Regions from separate parts of the Pseudomonas sp. CAU 1711 genome, predicted to be linked through region 1. Evidence: predicted binding sites of a transcription regulator. Region 1 holds the regulator's gene; the other holds the start of a gene.

Region 1 (7,415 bases):
TCGTCCGCCAGCACGCCCATGGCGTGACCGTCGCCCGCGGCGGCGAGGGTGCCGCCCGCGAGTTCTGCGAACTGATCATGCGCGCCCAGGGCACGCTCGAAGCCGCCCAGGCCGCCTACCTCTAGGAACGCCCCATGAACGGCAAACTGCGCACCTATCTATTCGGCACCCTGCTGGTGGCCCTGGTCGGCGCCCTCGGCTACTGGAACGTTCGCCCGGAAAGCTTTATGGAGAGGAAGCCCGCGACCACCGACAACGCCATCGATTTCTATGTGGTCGGCGCCCACACCCTGCAATTTCAGGAAGACGGCCAGCTGCACTACGAGATGACCGCCGAGAAGCTGGAGCACCTCAAGGCCAGCGACGCGACCCTGGTGGACAAGCCCGACCTGCAGCTCTACCGCGGCAGCCAGTACCCCTGGCATGTCCGCAGCGACAGGGGCGAAGTCGCCCCGCAAGGCAAGGAAGTCGAGCTGATCGACAACGTGCGCATCGCTCGCACCGATGCCAAGAACCGCCCTACCGTGATCACCAGCAGCCGAGTCACCGTATTCCCCGACGAGGAATATGCGCAGACCCAGCAAGCCGTTAGAATCGAGGCCGCCAATGGGGTGACCACGGCCCAGGGAATGAAAGCGTACATGAACGACGGCAAGATCCACTTGCTGTCCAAGGTAAGAGGCCAGCATGAGGTTCGTTAAAACCTTCCCCCTACTGCTCTGCCTGGGTGCCGCGCTCGGAAGCGCCAGCGCCTGGGCCCTGCCCAGCGACCGCGAGCAGCCGATCCGCGTTCAGGCCGACAGCGCCGAACTGGACGACAAGCAGGGCGTGGCCGTCTACCGCGGCGGCGTGGTGATCACCCAGGGCACCCTGAAGATCACCGGCGACACGGTGACCATCACCCAGGACGCCAACGGCGAGATCGAGGTCTTCACTTCGGTGGGCAAGCCCGCCTACTACGAGCAGAAGCCTGCCGAGGACAAGGAGGTGGTCAAGGCCTACGGCCTGACCATTCAGTACTTCGCCGCCAACGAGCGCATCGTACTGATCGACCAGGCCAAGGTGATCCAGCAGGGCAACGTCTTCGAAGGCGAGAAGATCGTCTACGACACCCAGCGCCAGATCGTCAACGCCGGCCGCGCCACGGGCAGCAACGTCTCGGTGCCGCGCCCGCGCATCGACATGATCCTGCAGCCGCGCAAGAAGAACGCCCAGCAAGAGCAGCAGCAGTAATGGCCACCCTCAAAGCCCAGCACCTGGCCAAGAGCTACAAGGGCCGCCAGGTGGTCCGCGATGTCAGCCTATCCATCGACAGCGGCCAGATCGTCGGCCTGCTCGGCCCCAACGGCGCCGGCAAGACCACCTGCTTCTACATGATCGTCGGCCTGGTCCAGGCCGATCAGGGCCGCGTGCTGATCGACAACCGCGACCTCAGCCACCAACCCATGCACGGACGTGCCCGCTCCGGCATCGGCTACCTGCCGCAGGAAGCCTCGATCTTCCGCAAGCTGTCGGTGACCGACAACATCATGGCCATCCTCGAGACCCGCAAGGACCTCGACCGCGCCGGCCGCGAGCAGGCTCTGGAAGCCCTGCTGCAGGAATTCCACATCAGCCATATCCGCGACAGCCTGGGCATGAGCCTGTCCGGCGGCGAGCGGCGCCGGGTGGAAATCGCCCGCGCCCTGGCCACCGAACCCAAGTTCATCCTGCTCGACGAACCCTTCGCCGGCGTCGACCCAATCTCGGTCGGCGACATCAAGCAGATCATCCACCACCTCAAGGCCAAGGGCATCGGCGTGCTGATCACCGATCACAACGTGCGCGAGACCCTGGACATCTGCGAGATCGCCTACATAGTCAACGATGGCCAGCTGATCGCCGAGGGCGACGCCGAGGCCATCCTGGCCAACCAGCTGGTCAAGGAAGTCTATCTGGGTCACGAATTCCGCCTGTGAGCAGCCCCGCCAGGGGCTTGCGCAAAGGACTGGAATCCTTCAAGGTCGGGCATATAATTTGCTTACTAGGGCGCCCCGGCGCCCTGCAGTGGATGGCGCCACGCGCCGGCAAGTGAACAAGGTACCCAGCCCCACACCATGAAACCGTCGCTAGTCCTCAAGATGGGCCAGCAGCTGACGATGACTCCGCAGCTGCAACAGGCCATCCGTCTACTCCAGCTCTCCACCCTGGACCTGCAACAGGAAATCCAGGAGGCCCTGGAATCCAACCCCATGCTCGAACGCCAGGAAGACGGCGAGGACTTCGACAACTCAGACCCCATGGCCGACGGCGCCGAGCAGAACACCCAGGCGCAGCAGGACAGCTCCAGCTTTCAGGACAGCACCGTCGCGGTAAACAACAGCGAGAGCGCCGAGGACGGCGAGTGGCACGACCGCATCCCCAGCGAACTGCCGGTCGACACCGCCTGGGAAGACGTCTACCAGACCAGCGCCAGCAGCCTGCCGAGCAACGACGACGACGAGTGGGACTTCACCACCCGCACCTCCGCCGGCGAGAGCCTGCAGAGCCACCTGCTGTGGCAGCTCAACCTGGTGCCGATGTCCGACAAGGACAAACTGATCGGCGTCACCCTCATCGACTGCATCAACGACCAGGGCTACCTGGAGGAGAGCATCGACGAGATAGTCGAGTCCTTCGACCCGGAACTGGAGGTCGAGGCCGACGAGGTCGAGGCCGTGCTGCACCGCCTGCAGCACTTCGAGCCGGCCGGCGTCGGCGCCCGCGACCTGCGCGAATGCCTGCTGCTGCAGCTGCGCCAGCTGCCGCCCGGCACGCCCTGGCTGGCCGAGGCCCAGCGCCTGGCCGGCGATCACCTCGATCTGCTCGGCGGCCGCGACTACGCCCAGCTGATGCGGCGCATGAAGCTCAAGGAGGACGAGCTCAAGCAGATCATCGAGCTGATCCAGAGTCTCAATCCGCGCCCGGGCTCGCAGATCGAGGCCAGCGAGCCGGAATACGTGGTGCCGGACGTCATAGTGCGCAAGCACAACGACCGCTGGCTGGTGGAGCTCAACCAGGAGGCGGTGCCGCGCCTGCGGGTCAATCCGCAGTACGCCGGCTTCGTGCGCCGCGCCGACTCCAGCGCCGACAACACCTTCATGCGTAACCAGCTGCAGGAGGCGCGCTGGTTCATCAAGAGCCTGCAGAGCCGCAACGAGACCCTGATGAAGGTCGCCACCCAGATAGTCGAGCACCAGCGCGGCTTCCTCGACTACGGCGACGAGGCCATGAAGCCGCTGGTCCTGCACGACATCGCCGAGGCGGTGGGCATGCACGAGTCGACCATCTCGCGGGTCACCACGCAGAAGTTCATGCACACCCCGCGCGGCATCTACGAACTGAAGTACTTCTTCTCCAGCCACGTCAGCACCGCCGAGGGCGGCGAATGCTCCTCCACCGCGATCCGCGCCATCATCAAGAAGCTGGTGGCCGCGGAAAACGCGAAAAAGCCGTTGAGCGACAGCAAGATCGCTGGTTTACTGGAGGCACAGGGCATTCAGGTAGCCCGCCGCACCGTCGCCAAGTACCGCGAATCCCTCGGCATAGCGCCGTCCAGCGAACGCAAGCGACTGATGTAAGCGGCCCTGAGGGGGAGACTTCTGCACCACAGCATCGAGCGCCGGATACCCTGTCGGGGGAACCACGGCCCGCAGTGCACAGCCCTCCCAGCCAACGTGTTACGGCGGCAGGCCCGATAGCCTGTCTCTTACACAAGGCAACAAGGAGATGCGTTATGCAAGTCAACATCAGTGGACATCAACTGGATGTGACCGACGCCCTGCGCGACTATGTCGGTGAAAAACTCAGCCGACTGGAGCGCCACTTCGACAGAATCACCAATGTGCAGGTCATCATGGAGGTCGAGAAGCTCAAGCAGAAGATCGAAGCCACCCTGCACATCGCCGGCGGTGAAGTGGTCGCCAACGCCGAACACGAAGACATGTACGCCGCCATCGACCTGCTGGCCGACAAACTCGACCGTCAACTGATCAAGCACAAGGAAAAGCAGCTGAACCGCCTGCAAGGCGCCACGGCTCGCTGACACCCCCCACCCCATGATTCGACTCGAAACCATTCTGACTCCCGCGCGTTCCCTGGTGAACGTGCCGGGAGGCAGCAAAAAACGCGTACTCGAACAGATCGCCAACCTGGTCGCCCGCGATCTTCCCGATCTGGACGGCCAGGACATCTTCGAAAACCTGATCGCCCGCGAGAAGCTCGGTTCCACCGGCTTCGGCAACGGCATCGCCATTCCCCACTGCCGCCTGCCCGGCTGCCAGGCGCCGATCAGCGCCGTGCTGCACCTGGACACCGCCGTGGACTTCGACGCCATCGACGGCGCCCCGGTGGACCTGCTGTTCGTCCTGCTGGTGCCGGAGGCGGCCACCGACGAACACCTGGAGCTGCTGCGGCAGATCGCCAGCATGCTCGACCGCACCGAGGTGCGCGAACGCCTGCGCCAGGCCCAGAGCAACGAGAGCCTGTACCAGGTCGTGGTCGACGTGCAGAGCGGGCACTGAGCCCAGGGGTCCCAGCCATGCGCCTGATCATCGTCAGCGGCCGCTCCGGCTCGGGTAAGAGCACCGCCCTCGACGTGCTGGAAGACAACGGCTTCTACTGCATCGACAACCTGCCGGCCAGCCTGCTGCCGGACCTGGCCGAACGCGCCCTGCTGCAGACCGAGCTGCTGCATCCGCAGGTCGCCGTGTCGGTGGACGCGCGCAACCTGCCCAGCCAGCTGCAGCGCTTCCCCGAACTGCTGGCCGAGGTGCGGGGCCGCCATATCCAGTGCGACGTGCTGTTCCTCGACGCCGACGAGGAAACCCTGCTCAAGCGCTTCTCCGAGACCCGCCGGCGCCACCCGCTGACCAACGAGAACCGCTCGCTGGCCGAGGCCATCCGCGACGAGGCCGCGCTGCTGGCGCCGATAGTCGACCTGTGCGATCTGAAGATCGACACCACCCATCTCAACCTCTACCAGCTGCGCGACAGCCTCAAGCTGCGCCTGCTCAACCAGCCGGCACCGGGCACCGCCTTCCTGGTCGAGTCCTTCGGCTTCAAGCGCGGCATGCCGGTCGACGCCGACCTGGTGTTCGACGTGCGCTGCCTGCCCAACCCCTACTGGAAGCCGGACCTGCGCGACATGTCCGGCCTGGAGGCGCCGGTGGCCAACTACCTGGCGGCGCAGCCGGACGTGGAGGAGATGTACCAGGACATCCTCGGCTACCTGAACAAATGGCTGCCGCGCTTCGCCGCCAGCAACCGTTCCTACGTGACCATCGCCATCGGCTGCACCGGCGGACACCACCGCTCGGTGTATCTGGCCAATCGCCTGGGCCAGGCCCTCAAACCCGTATTGAAGAACGTCCAGGTGCGCCACCGCGACCTCGGCTAAGGACCGCAATGCCCTCCCGCGAGATCACCATCAGCAACAAGCTCGGCCTGCACGCCCGCGCCGCCGCCAAGTTCGTCGGCGTGGCCAACGGTTTCCCCTGCCAGGTGCGGGTCGGCCGCTCGGCCGAGAGCACGGTGGACGGCAAGAGCATCATGGCGGTGATGATGCTGGCCGCCGGCAAGGGCACCAGCCTGCACCTGTTCAGCGAGGGCGAACAAGCGGACGAGGCGCTGGCGGCCCTGGTCGAGCTGATCGACAACAAGTTCGACGAGGGCGAATAAGCGGAAGCTGCAAGCTGCAAGCTGCAAGCTGCAAGCTGCAAGCTGCAAGCTGCAAGCGAATCAGCATACGCCCCATCCCGCGACCCGCTGATACTTGCAGCTTATGGCTTGTAGCTTGCCGCTGCCGCCCTAGCTGCCGGCCACCGTCATGCGCTCGATCAGCACCGAGCCGCTGCGGATATTGCCGCGCAGCTCTAGGTCGCTGCCCACCGCGACTATCTGGCGGAACATGTCCCTGAGGTTGCCGGCGATGGTGACCTCCTGCACGGGGAACTGGATCTCGCCGTTTTCCACCCAGAAGCCGGCGGCGCCGCGCGAATAATCGCCGGTGACCAGGTTGAGCCCCTGACCCATCAGCTCGGTGACCAGCAGGCCCCGGCCCATGCGGCGGATCAGCGCCTGGCGATCCTCGTCGCCGTGGCTGACGAACAGGTTGTGCACCCCGCCGGCGTTGGCGGTGCTGGGCAGGCCCAGCTTGCGCCCGGAATAGCTGCCGAGGATGTAGGACACCAGCTCGCCACCGGCGACGAAAGGCTTGGCCCGGGTGGCCAGGCCGTCGCCATCGAAGGCGGCACTGCCCATGGCGCGCGGGATGTGCGGGCGCTCGTCGAGGGTCAGCCACTCGGGGAACAGGCGCTGGCCCAGCGCGCCCTCGAGGAACGAGGAGTGGCGATACAGGTTGCCGCCGGAAATCGCCGCGAGGAAATGGCCGAACAACCCGGTGGCCAGCTCCGCGGCGAACAGCACCGGCACCTCGCAGGTCGCCACCGGCCGGGCGCCCAGGCGCGCCACCGTGCGTTCGGCGGCCAGGCGGCCGATCAGCGCCGGCTCGGCCAGCAGCTCGCCCTGGCGATTGACGTCGTACCAGTAGTCGCGCTGCATCTGCCCGGCGTTCTCGGCGATCATCACGCAGCTCAGGCTGTGCCGGCTGCTGGCGTAACCGCCGACGAAACCGTGGCTATTGCCGTAGACCCGGCAGCCCTGGTGGGTGCTGAGGCTGGTGCCGTCGGCGTTGCTGATCCGCTGGTCGCTGGCGAAGGCCGCGGCCTCGCAGGCCAGCGCACGCTCCAGCGCCTGTTCCGGGGTGATGCTCCAGGGATGGAACAGATCCAGCTCGGGCAACTCGCGGGCCATCAGCTCGGCGTCGGCGAGGCCGGCGCAGTCGTCCTCGGAGGCATGCCTGGCAATCGCCAGGGCCGCCGCCACCGTTTCGCGTATCGCCGCCTCGCCGCTCGCCGAGGTGCTGGCCGAACCCTTGCGCTGGCCGACATACAGGGTGATACCGAAGCCCTGGTCGCGGTTGAACTCCACCGTCTCGACCTCGCCCTGGCGCACCGTGGTCGACAGCCCCTGCTCCACGGAAACCGCCACCTCGCAGGCGCTGGCGCCCTGGCGTTTGGCCTCGGCGAGAATTCGTTCGACTTGCTCCTGCAGGACCGGCAACGCCTGCGGTCCGACTGTTTCCACTGCACTCATGTTCGACTCCATCGGCGGGAGGCGGCCATTCGGGACAGGCCTCCCCTGACTGGTTATCATGGCGGCGTTTCCATCCGGACCGCCCCCATGGCTGATTCTTACGACGACGACTTCTCCGGCGAGAAGAGCAAGACCCAGATCAAGCGCGAGCTGCATGCCCTGCAGGACCTGGGCGCGCGCCTGACCACCCTCAAGCCCGAGCTGATCGCCAAGCTGCCGCTGACCGACGGCCTGCGCAAGGC
Region 2 (7,415 bases), on a different contig from region 1:
AGCGCTCGAAGTCACGCCGCACCGCGCCGTCGGCATTCTCGTTGACGGTCAGCGAGGCCGAGGTGTGCTGCAGCCAGAGGTGCAGCACGCCAACCCTGTAGCCGACCAGCTCCGGCAGCGCCGCCACCAGCTCGTCGGTCACCAGGTGGAAACCTCGCGCCCGCGCATTCAGGGTAATCAGCCGTTGTTGCCACATCGCAGCAGCCCACCGCATCCGTTGGGCGCGCATTCTAGCGCGGCCGCGGAAAAAACAAAGGGCGCCCGCAGGCGCCCTTCAAAGTAGCTGTAACTTTATTTCTTGTTGGTGAATTCCGGGTAGGCTTCCATGCCGCATTCGGCGATGTCCACGCCCTCGTATTCTTCTTCCTCGCTGACCCGCAGGCCGATCGCCAGCTTGATGATGCTCCACACCACCAGGCTGCTGATGAAGACGAAGGCGAAGATCGAGCCGATGCCGAGCAGCTGGGCGCCCAGCGAGGCGTCGCCGTTGGTCAGGCACACTGCCAGCAGGCCCCAGATGCCGACCACGCCGTGCACCGAGATGGCGCCGACCGGGTCGTCGAGCTTCAGCTTGTCCAGGCCGACGATGGCGAACACCACCAGCACGCCGCCGACGGCACCGATCAGGGTGGCCTGCAGCGCGGTCGGGGTCAGCGGCTCGGCGGTGATCGCCACCAGGCCGGCCAGGGCGCCGTTGAGGGCCATGGTCAGGTCGGCCTTGCCGAACAGGATGCGCGCCACCACCAGGGCGACGATCAGGCCGCCGGCGGCGGCCATGTTGGTGTTGACGAACACGTTGGCCACCGCGTTGGCGTCCTCGATGGTGCTCATCTTCAGCTGCGAGCCGCCGTTGAAACCGAACCAGCCCATCCACAGGATGAAGGTGCCGAGGGTGGCCAGCGGCAGGTTGGCGCCCGGAATGGCGTTGATCTGGCCGTTGGCGCCGTACTTGCCCTTGCGCGCGCCGAGCAGCAGGACACCGGCCAGGGCGGCGGCGGCACCGGCCATGTGCACCACGCCGGAGCCGGCGAAGTCGAGGAAGCCGGCCGTGTTGAGGAAGCCCGAGCCCCACTTCCAGAAGCCCTGGATCGGGTAGATGAAACCGGTCATCACCACCGCGAAGGTGAGGAAGGCCCACAGCTTCATGCGCTCGGCCACGGCGCCGGAGACGATCGACATGCAGGTGGCGGCGAACACCACCTGGAAGAAGAAGTCGGAACGGGCCGAGTAGTAGGGCGCATCGTCACCGCCGGCGGTGACCGCCTCGACGGCGTTCTCGTCGCCCAGCAGGAAGCCCAGGCTCGGCAGGATGCCGCCTTCCGGGCTGGAGTACATGATGTGGTAGCCGATCAGCATGTACATCACGCTGGCCACCGCATAGAGCGCGATGTTCTTGGTGAGGATCTCGGTGGTGTTCTTGGCGCGCACCAGGCCGGATTCGAGCATGGCGAAGCCTGCCGCCATCCACATCACCAGCGCACCGCACATCAGGAAATAGAAGGTGTCGAAGCCGTACTGCAGCGCAGTCAATGCTGTGTTGTCCATGGTTTACCTCTGCTGTGTACCCAGGAGTACGGGGCGCGCAGGGCGCCCCGCAGCGGCCTTACAGGTTGTAGCCGCGCTCGTTGTGCTCGGCGAGGTCGAGGCCGACGGTCTCGGTCTCCTCGCTGACGCGCAGGCCCATGACCAGGTCCAGGACCTTGAGGATCACGAAGGTGACGACGGCGGTGTACAGCACGGTGATGGCAACACCCTCGATCTGTACCAGCACCTGGGCGCTGATGTCCTCGACGCTGCCGAAGCCGCCCAGGGCGGGTGCGGCGAACACGCCGGTGAGGATGGCGCCGACGATGCCGCCGATGCCGTGCACGCCGAAGGCGTCCAGCGAGTCGTCGTAGCCCAGCTTGCGCTTGAGGCTGGTGGCGCAGAAGAAGCAGATCACGCCGGCGGCCAGGCCGATCACCAGGGCGCCCATCGGGCCGGCGGTGCCGGCGGCCGGGGTGATGGCGACCAGACCGGCGACCACGCCGGAGGCGATGCCCAGGGCGCTCGGCTTACCATGGGTGATCCACTCGGCGAACATCCAGCCCAGGGCGGCGGCGGCGGTGGCGATCTGGGTCACCAGCATGGCCATGCCGGCGGTGCCGTTGGCGGCGATGGCGGAACCTGCGTTGAAGCCGAACCAGCCGACCCACAGCATGGCCGCGCCGACCAGGGTGTAGCCGAGGTTGTGCGGCGCCATGGCGGTGGTCGGGAAGCCCTTGCGCTTGCCCAGCACCAGACAGGCCACCAGGCCGGCGATACCGGCGTTGATGTGCACCACGGTGCCACCGGCGAAGTCGAGCACGCCGGCATCCCAGAGGAAGGCGCCGTCGCCGGACCAGACCATGTGGCAGATCGGCGCGTAGACCAGGGTGAACCACACGCCCATGAAGATCAGCATGGCGGAGAACTTCATGCGCTCGGCGAAGGCGCCGACGATCAGCGCCGGAGTGATGATGGCGAAGGTCATCTGGAAGACGATGAACACGCTCTCCGGGAAGGCGCCGACCAGGCTATCGACGGTCAGGCCGCTGAGGAAGGCCTTGTTCAGGCCGCCGACGAAGGAGTTGAAGTTGGTGACCCCCTGCTCCATGCCGGTGGTGTCGAAGGCCAGGCTGTAGCCGTAGATCACCCAGAGGATGCTGATCAGGCCGGTGATGGCGAAGCACTGCATCATCACCGACAGCACGTTCTTGGAACGCACCATGCCGCTGTAGAACAGGGCCAGGCCGGGGATGGTCATGAACAGCACCAGCGCGGTGGCAGTGAGCATCCAGGCGGTGTCGCCGCTGTTCAGCGTCGCTTCCTCGGCGAATGCCAGGCCCGGCATAAGCAGAGACAAAAGGGCTCCTAGCCCTGCGAATTTTCGCAGAGTCATGTTTATTCTCCTGGGGCGTGTGGGTTCTGAGGCTTAAACTGCGTCGGTGCCGGTTTCGCCGGTACGGATGCGGATGGCCTGTTCCAGGTTGACCACGAAGATCTTGCCGTCACCGATCTTGCCGGTGTTGGCAGCCTTGGTGATGGCTTCGATCACGCGATCCAGTTGATCGTCGGCGATGGCCACGTCGATCTTCACCTTGGGCAGGAAGTCGACGACGTACTCGGCGCCGCGGTACAGCTCGGTGTGACCCTTCTGCCGGCCGAAGCCTTTGACTTCGGTGACGGTGATGCCCTGCACGCCGATCTCGGACAGCGATTCGCGCACATCGTCCAGCTTGAACGGCTTGATGATGGCAGTGACTAGCTTCATGAAACTCTCTCCCGTATTGGTGGACTCGCCCCAGGAAAACGAACCCGGCTCAAGTCTAAGCGCAGTGCCTGGCTTTTGAAACGCGCCGGCCACCGGGCCTGGCGTCTACCAACCGCATTCACCGAGACACTCCCCCGCCTCGGCTGCGCACCGGTACTGCATCGGTGCACGCGTCATAGGCTGTTAAGCAGAATCCTTGCCAGCTATGCCAAAAAGCCACTTTTTCAGAGGCTTAGCCGGCCGGGTCGGAGTGCGAGAGCGGTCGACCAGGCGGTCACTGCACAACAATGGTGCGCGACGGCCTGCGGCAGTGAGCGAAATTTGTGCATCGCCGTGGGCGCCACGGGCGGCGCGGCCTGCGTGCTACACTGAGCGCCGTTTGCCACTGGAAAGCCCCCATGCTGCCGCCCAAAGCTCTGCTCGACACCCTCGCCGGCCACGCCGCCCGCCTGTTCAGCGGCGATACCCCGTTGCCGCGCAGTGAGTTCGAGGCCCAGTTCAAGGCCCTGCTGCAGAGCGCCTTCACCAAGCTGGACCTGGTCAGCCGCGAGGAGTTCGACAGCCAGATGGCCGTGCTGGCCCGTACCCGCGCCCGCCTGGAGGCCCTCGAAGCCAAGTTGGCGGCGCTGGAGGCGCAACAGAAACCACCCGCCGAATAAGCCCTCGGCGGGCATGCGATCAAGGAGCGATCCATGTCCCTGGCCATAGTCCACAGCCGTGCCCAGGTCGGCGTCGAGGCACCGGCGGTCACAGTCGAGGCGCACCTGGCCAACGGCCTGCCGGCGCTGACCCTGGTCGGCCTGCCGGAGGCCGCGGTCAAGGAGAGCAAGGACCGCGTGCGCAGCGCCATCCAGAACGCCGGCTTCGATTTCCCGCCCAGGCGCATCACCCTCAACCTGGCACCCGCCGATCTGCCCAAGGACGGCGGGCGCTTCGACCTGGCCATCGCCCTCGGTGTGCTGGCCGCCAGCGGCCAGGTCCCGGCCGAGGGCCTGAAGCGGCTGGAGTGCCTGGGCGAGCTGGCCCTATCCGGCGAGTTGCGCCCGGTGCAAGGCGTGCTGCCGGCGGCCCTGGCCGCGCGCGCCGCCGGGCGCACCCTTCTGGTGCCGCGCGCCAATGCCGAGGAGGCCAGCCTGGCCTCGGGCCTGACGGTGCTGGCCGCCGAACACCTGCTGCAGGTCGCCGCCCACCTCAACGGCCAGGCCGTGCTGGCGCCCTACCAGGCCAGCGGCCTGCTGCTGCAGGCCGCGAGCTACCCCGATCTGGCCGAGGTGCAGGGCCAGCTAGCGGCCAAGCGCGCCCTGCTGATCGCCGCCAGCGGCGGCCACAACCTGCTGTTCTCGGGCCCGCCCGGCACCGGCAAGACCCTGCTGGCCAGCCGCCTGCCCGGCCTGCTGCCGCCACTGTCCGAGGACGAGGCGCTGGAAGTGGCGGCCATCCACTCGGTGGCCAGCCAGGCGCCACTGGCCGCCTGGCCGCAGCGCCCCTTCCGCCAGCCCCATCACAGTGCATCCGGCCCGGCGCTGGTCGGCGGCGGCAGTCGCCCGCAGCCGGGCGAGATCAGCCTGGCGCATATGGGCGTGCTGTTTCTCGACGAGCTGCCGGAGTTCGACCGCAAGGTCTTGGAGGTGCTGCGCGAGCCGCTGGAGTCGGGCCAGATAGTGATTGCCCGCGCGCGCGACAAGGTGCGCTTCCCGGCGCGCTTCCAGCTGGTGGCGGCGATGAATCCCTGCCCCTGCGGTTACCTGGGCGACCCCGGTGGGCGCTGCCGCTGCACCCCGGAACAGGTGCAGCGCTACCGCGCCAAGCTGTCCGGGCCGCTGCTCGACCGCATCGACCTGCACCTGACGGTGGCGCGGGAAAGCACCAGCCTGCTGGCCGCCCCCCAGGGCGGCGAGAGCAGCGCCCAGGCGGCCACCCAGGTGGCCCGCGCCCGTCAGCGTCAGCTCCAGCGCCAGGGCTGCGCCAACGCCCTGCTCGACCTGCCGGGCCTGCGCCGTCACTGCCGGCTGGGCGAGGCCGACCGGCTCTGGCTGGAACAGGCCTGCGAACGCCTCAAGCTGTCGCTGCGCGCCGCCCACCGCTTGCTCAAGGTGGCACGCACCCTGGCCGACCTGGAAGAACGCGACGACATCCAGCGCGCGCATCTGGCCGAGGCCCTGCAGTATCGGCCGAGCGGCGAAAGCTGAAGCGGTCAATCCGGCAAAATTATCGAATGCAGTGATTCAAGAGAGTGAAACTATCACCCTGTGCTAGAATGGCTAGCCTTCCGCCCTTGGCGGCCCATCCGATCATAAGGAGAGCTAGCTCAATGGAGGCACAGACGTCTTCAATCAATCGGCCGGTATTCTTCGGCTCCGCCTTTCTCATCCTCGCCCTGGTGCTCTACAGCGTGCTGCTGCCCGAGCATGCGCAGAGCCAGTTCGCCCAGCTGCAGAGCTGGATAGTCGACAAGGCCAGCTGGTTCTACGTCCTCACCGTCGCGCTGATCCTGATCTGCTGCGTGTTCCTCGCCGTCAGCCGCTACGGCGACCTCAAGCTAGGCCCCGACCACAGCCAGCCCGAATACCGCAACGCCACCTGGTTCGCCATGCTGTTCTCCGCCGGCATGGGCATCGGCCTGATGTTCTTCGGCGTGGCCGAGCCGCTGATGCACTTCACCGCGCCGCCGGTGGGCGAGGCCGGCACCGTGCAGGCCGCACGCGAGGCGATGAAGCTGACCTTCTTCCACTGGGGCCTGCACGCCTGGGCGATCTACGCCATAGTCGCGCTGATCCTGGCGTTCTTCTGCTTCCGCCATAACCTGCCGCTGACCCTGCGCTCGGCGCTCTACCCGCTGATCGGCGAGCGCATCCACGGCCCCATCGGCCACGCGGTGGATACCTTCGCCATCATCGGCACGGTGTTCGGCGTGGCCACCTCGCTGGGCTACGGCGTGCTGCAGATCAACAGCGGCCTGCACCATCTGTTCGGCCTGCCGGTCGGCACCGGCGTGCAGATCGGCCTGATCGCCGCCATCTGCTTTCTCGCCACCCTGTCGGTGGCCAGCGGCCTGAACAAGGGCATCCGCATCCTCTCGGAGATCAACCTGTGCCTGGCCGTGCTGCTCCTGCTGTTCGTCCTGGCGCTGGGCCCGACCGTGTTCCTGCTCAAGACCTTCGTGCAGAACAGCGGCGCCTACCTGTCCGAGATCGTCAGCAAGACCTTCAATCTCTACGCCTATCAGCCGACCGACTGGATCGGCGGCTGGACCCTGTTGTACTGGGGCTGGTGGCTGTCCTGGTCGCCCTTCGTCGGCCTGTTCATCGCGCGCATCTCGCGCGGTCGCACCATCCGCGAGTTCATCTCGGGCGTGCTGTTCGTGCCGGCCGGCTTCACCCTGCTGTGGATGACGGTGTTCGGCGACAGCGCCATTCATCTGGTGCTGACCGAGGGCCTGCAGAGCCTGGCCGACACGGTCAACGCCGACAGCTCGCTGGCGCTGTTCGCCTTCCTCGAGCAGTTCCCGCTGAGCAGCCTGCTGTCACTGATCGCGGTGGCCATGGTGGTGGTGTTCTTCGTCACCTCGGCCGACTCCGGCGCCCTGGTGGTGGACATGCTGGCCTCCGGCGGCAAGGCCAACACGCCGCTGTGGCAGCGCCTGTTCTGGTCGGTGCTGATCGGCGTGGTGGCCATCGCCCTGCTCCTGGCCGACGGCCTCAAGGCGCTGCAGACCGCCACCATCGCCAGCGCCTTGCCCTTCTCCATCGTCCTGCTGGTAGCCATCTGGGGCCTGCTGCGCGCCCTGAAGCTGGACGCCACCAAACGCAGCGTGCGCTACCAGGCCCTGCCGCAGACCTCCAGCCACCTGCGTCCGCACGGCGGCTGGCAGCGGCGCCTGCACACCCTGGTGAGCTTCCCCGACCTGAGCGAGGCCCGCCGCTTCATCGAGGAGACGGCGCGCGGCGCCATCGAGTCGGTGGCCGAGGAGCTGCGCAAGCGTGGCCTGGATGCACGCAGCGAGCGCAGCGGCGAAGACCGGGTGCGCCTGGTGGTGGCCCACGGCGCCGAGACCGACTTCCTCTACGAAGTGCGCCCGCGCGCCTTCAACCGGCCCAACTTCGTGCTCCTGGAAGAGGCCGAC

The links. Region 1 encodes sigma-54, which starts transcription at its own class of promoters, with help from an activator protein. Its sites were predicted from a motif close to ANTGGCATNNANNTTGCTNT; they were not measured.
Region 2: a site for sigma-54 is predicted at 3,477-3,496, ahead of glnK (P-II family nitrogen regulator). Genes of this name have one in related genera too.

Annotation. Positions count from the first base shown of each region.
Region 1 is NZ_JBDQQT010000001.1:348,499-355,913, reverse strand. It holds gene AAFN46_RS01540 (HAD family hydrolase) at 1-125, shown strand, start outside; gene lptC (LPS export ABC transporter periplasmic protein LptC) at 135-701, shown strand; gene lptA (lipopolysaccharide transport periplasmic protein LptA) at 688-1,233, shown strand; gene lptB (LPS export ABC transporter ATP-binding protein) at 1,233-1,958, shown strand; gene AAFN46_RS01520 (RNA polymerase factor sigma-54) at 2,097-3,599, shown strand; gene raiA (ribosome-associated translation inhibitor RaiA) at 3,755-4,063, shown strand; gene ptsN (PTS IIA-like nitrogen regulatory protein PtsN) at 4,077-4,541, shown strand; gene rapZ (RNase adapter RapZ) at 4,559-5,416, shown strand; gene AAFN46_RS01500 (HPr family phosphocarrier protein) at 5,425-5,697, shown strand; gene pmbA (metalloprotease PmbA) at 5,827-7,173, opposite strand; gene yjgA (ribosome biogenesis factor YjgA) at 7,261-7,415, shown strand, end outside.
Region 2 is NZ_JBDQQT010000013.1:20,258-27,672, forward strand. It holds gene AAFN46_RS15355 (secondary thiamine-phosphate synthase enzyme YjbQ) at 1-196, opposite strand, end outside; gene AAFN46_RS15360 (ammonium transporter) at 292-1,545, opposite strand; gene AAFN46_RS15365 (ammonium transporter) at 1,604-2,920, opposite strand; gene glnK (P-II family nitrogen regulator) at 2,954-3,292, opposite strand; gene AAFN46_RS15375 (accessory factor UbiK family protein) at 3,691-3,951, shown strand; gene AAFN46_RS15380 (YifB family Mg chelatase-like AAA ATPase) at 3,985-5,481, shown strand; gene betT (choline BCCT transporter BetT) at 5,604-7,415, shown strand, end outside.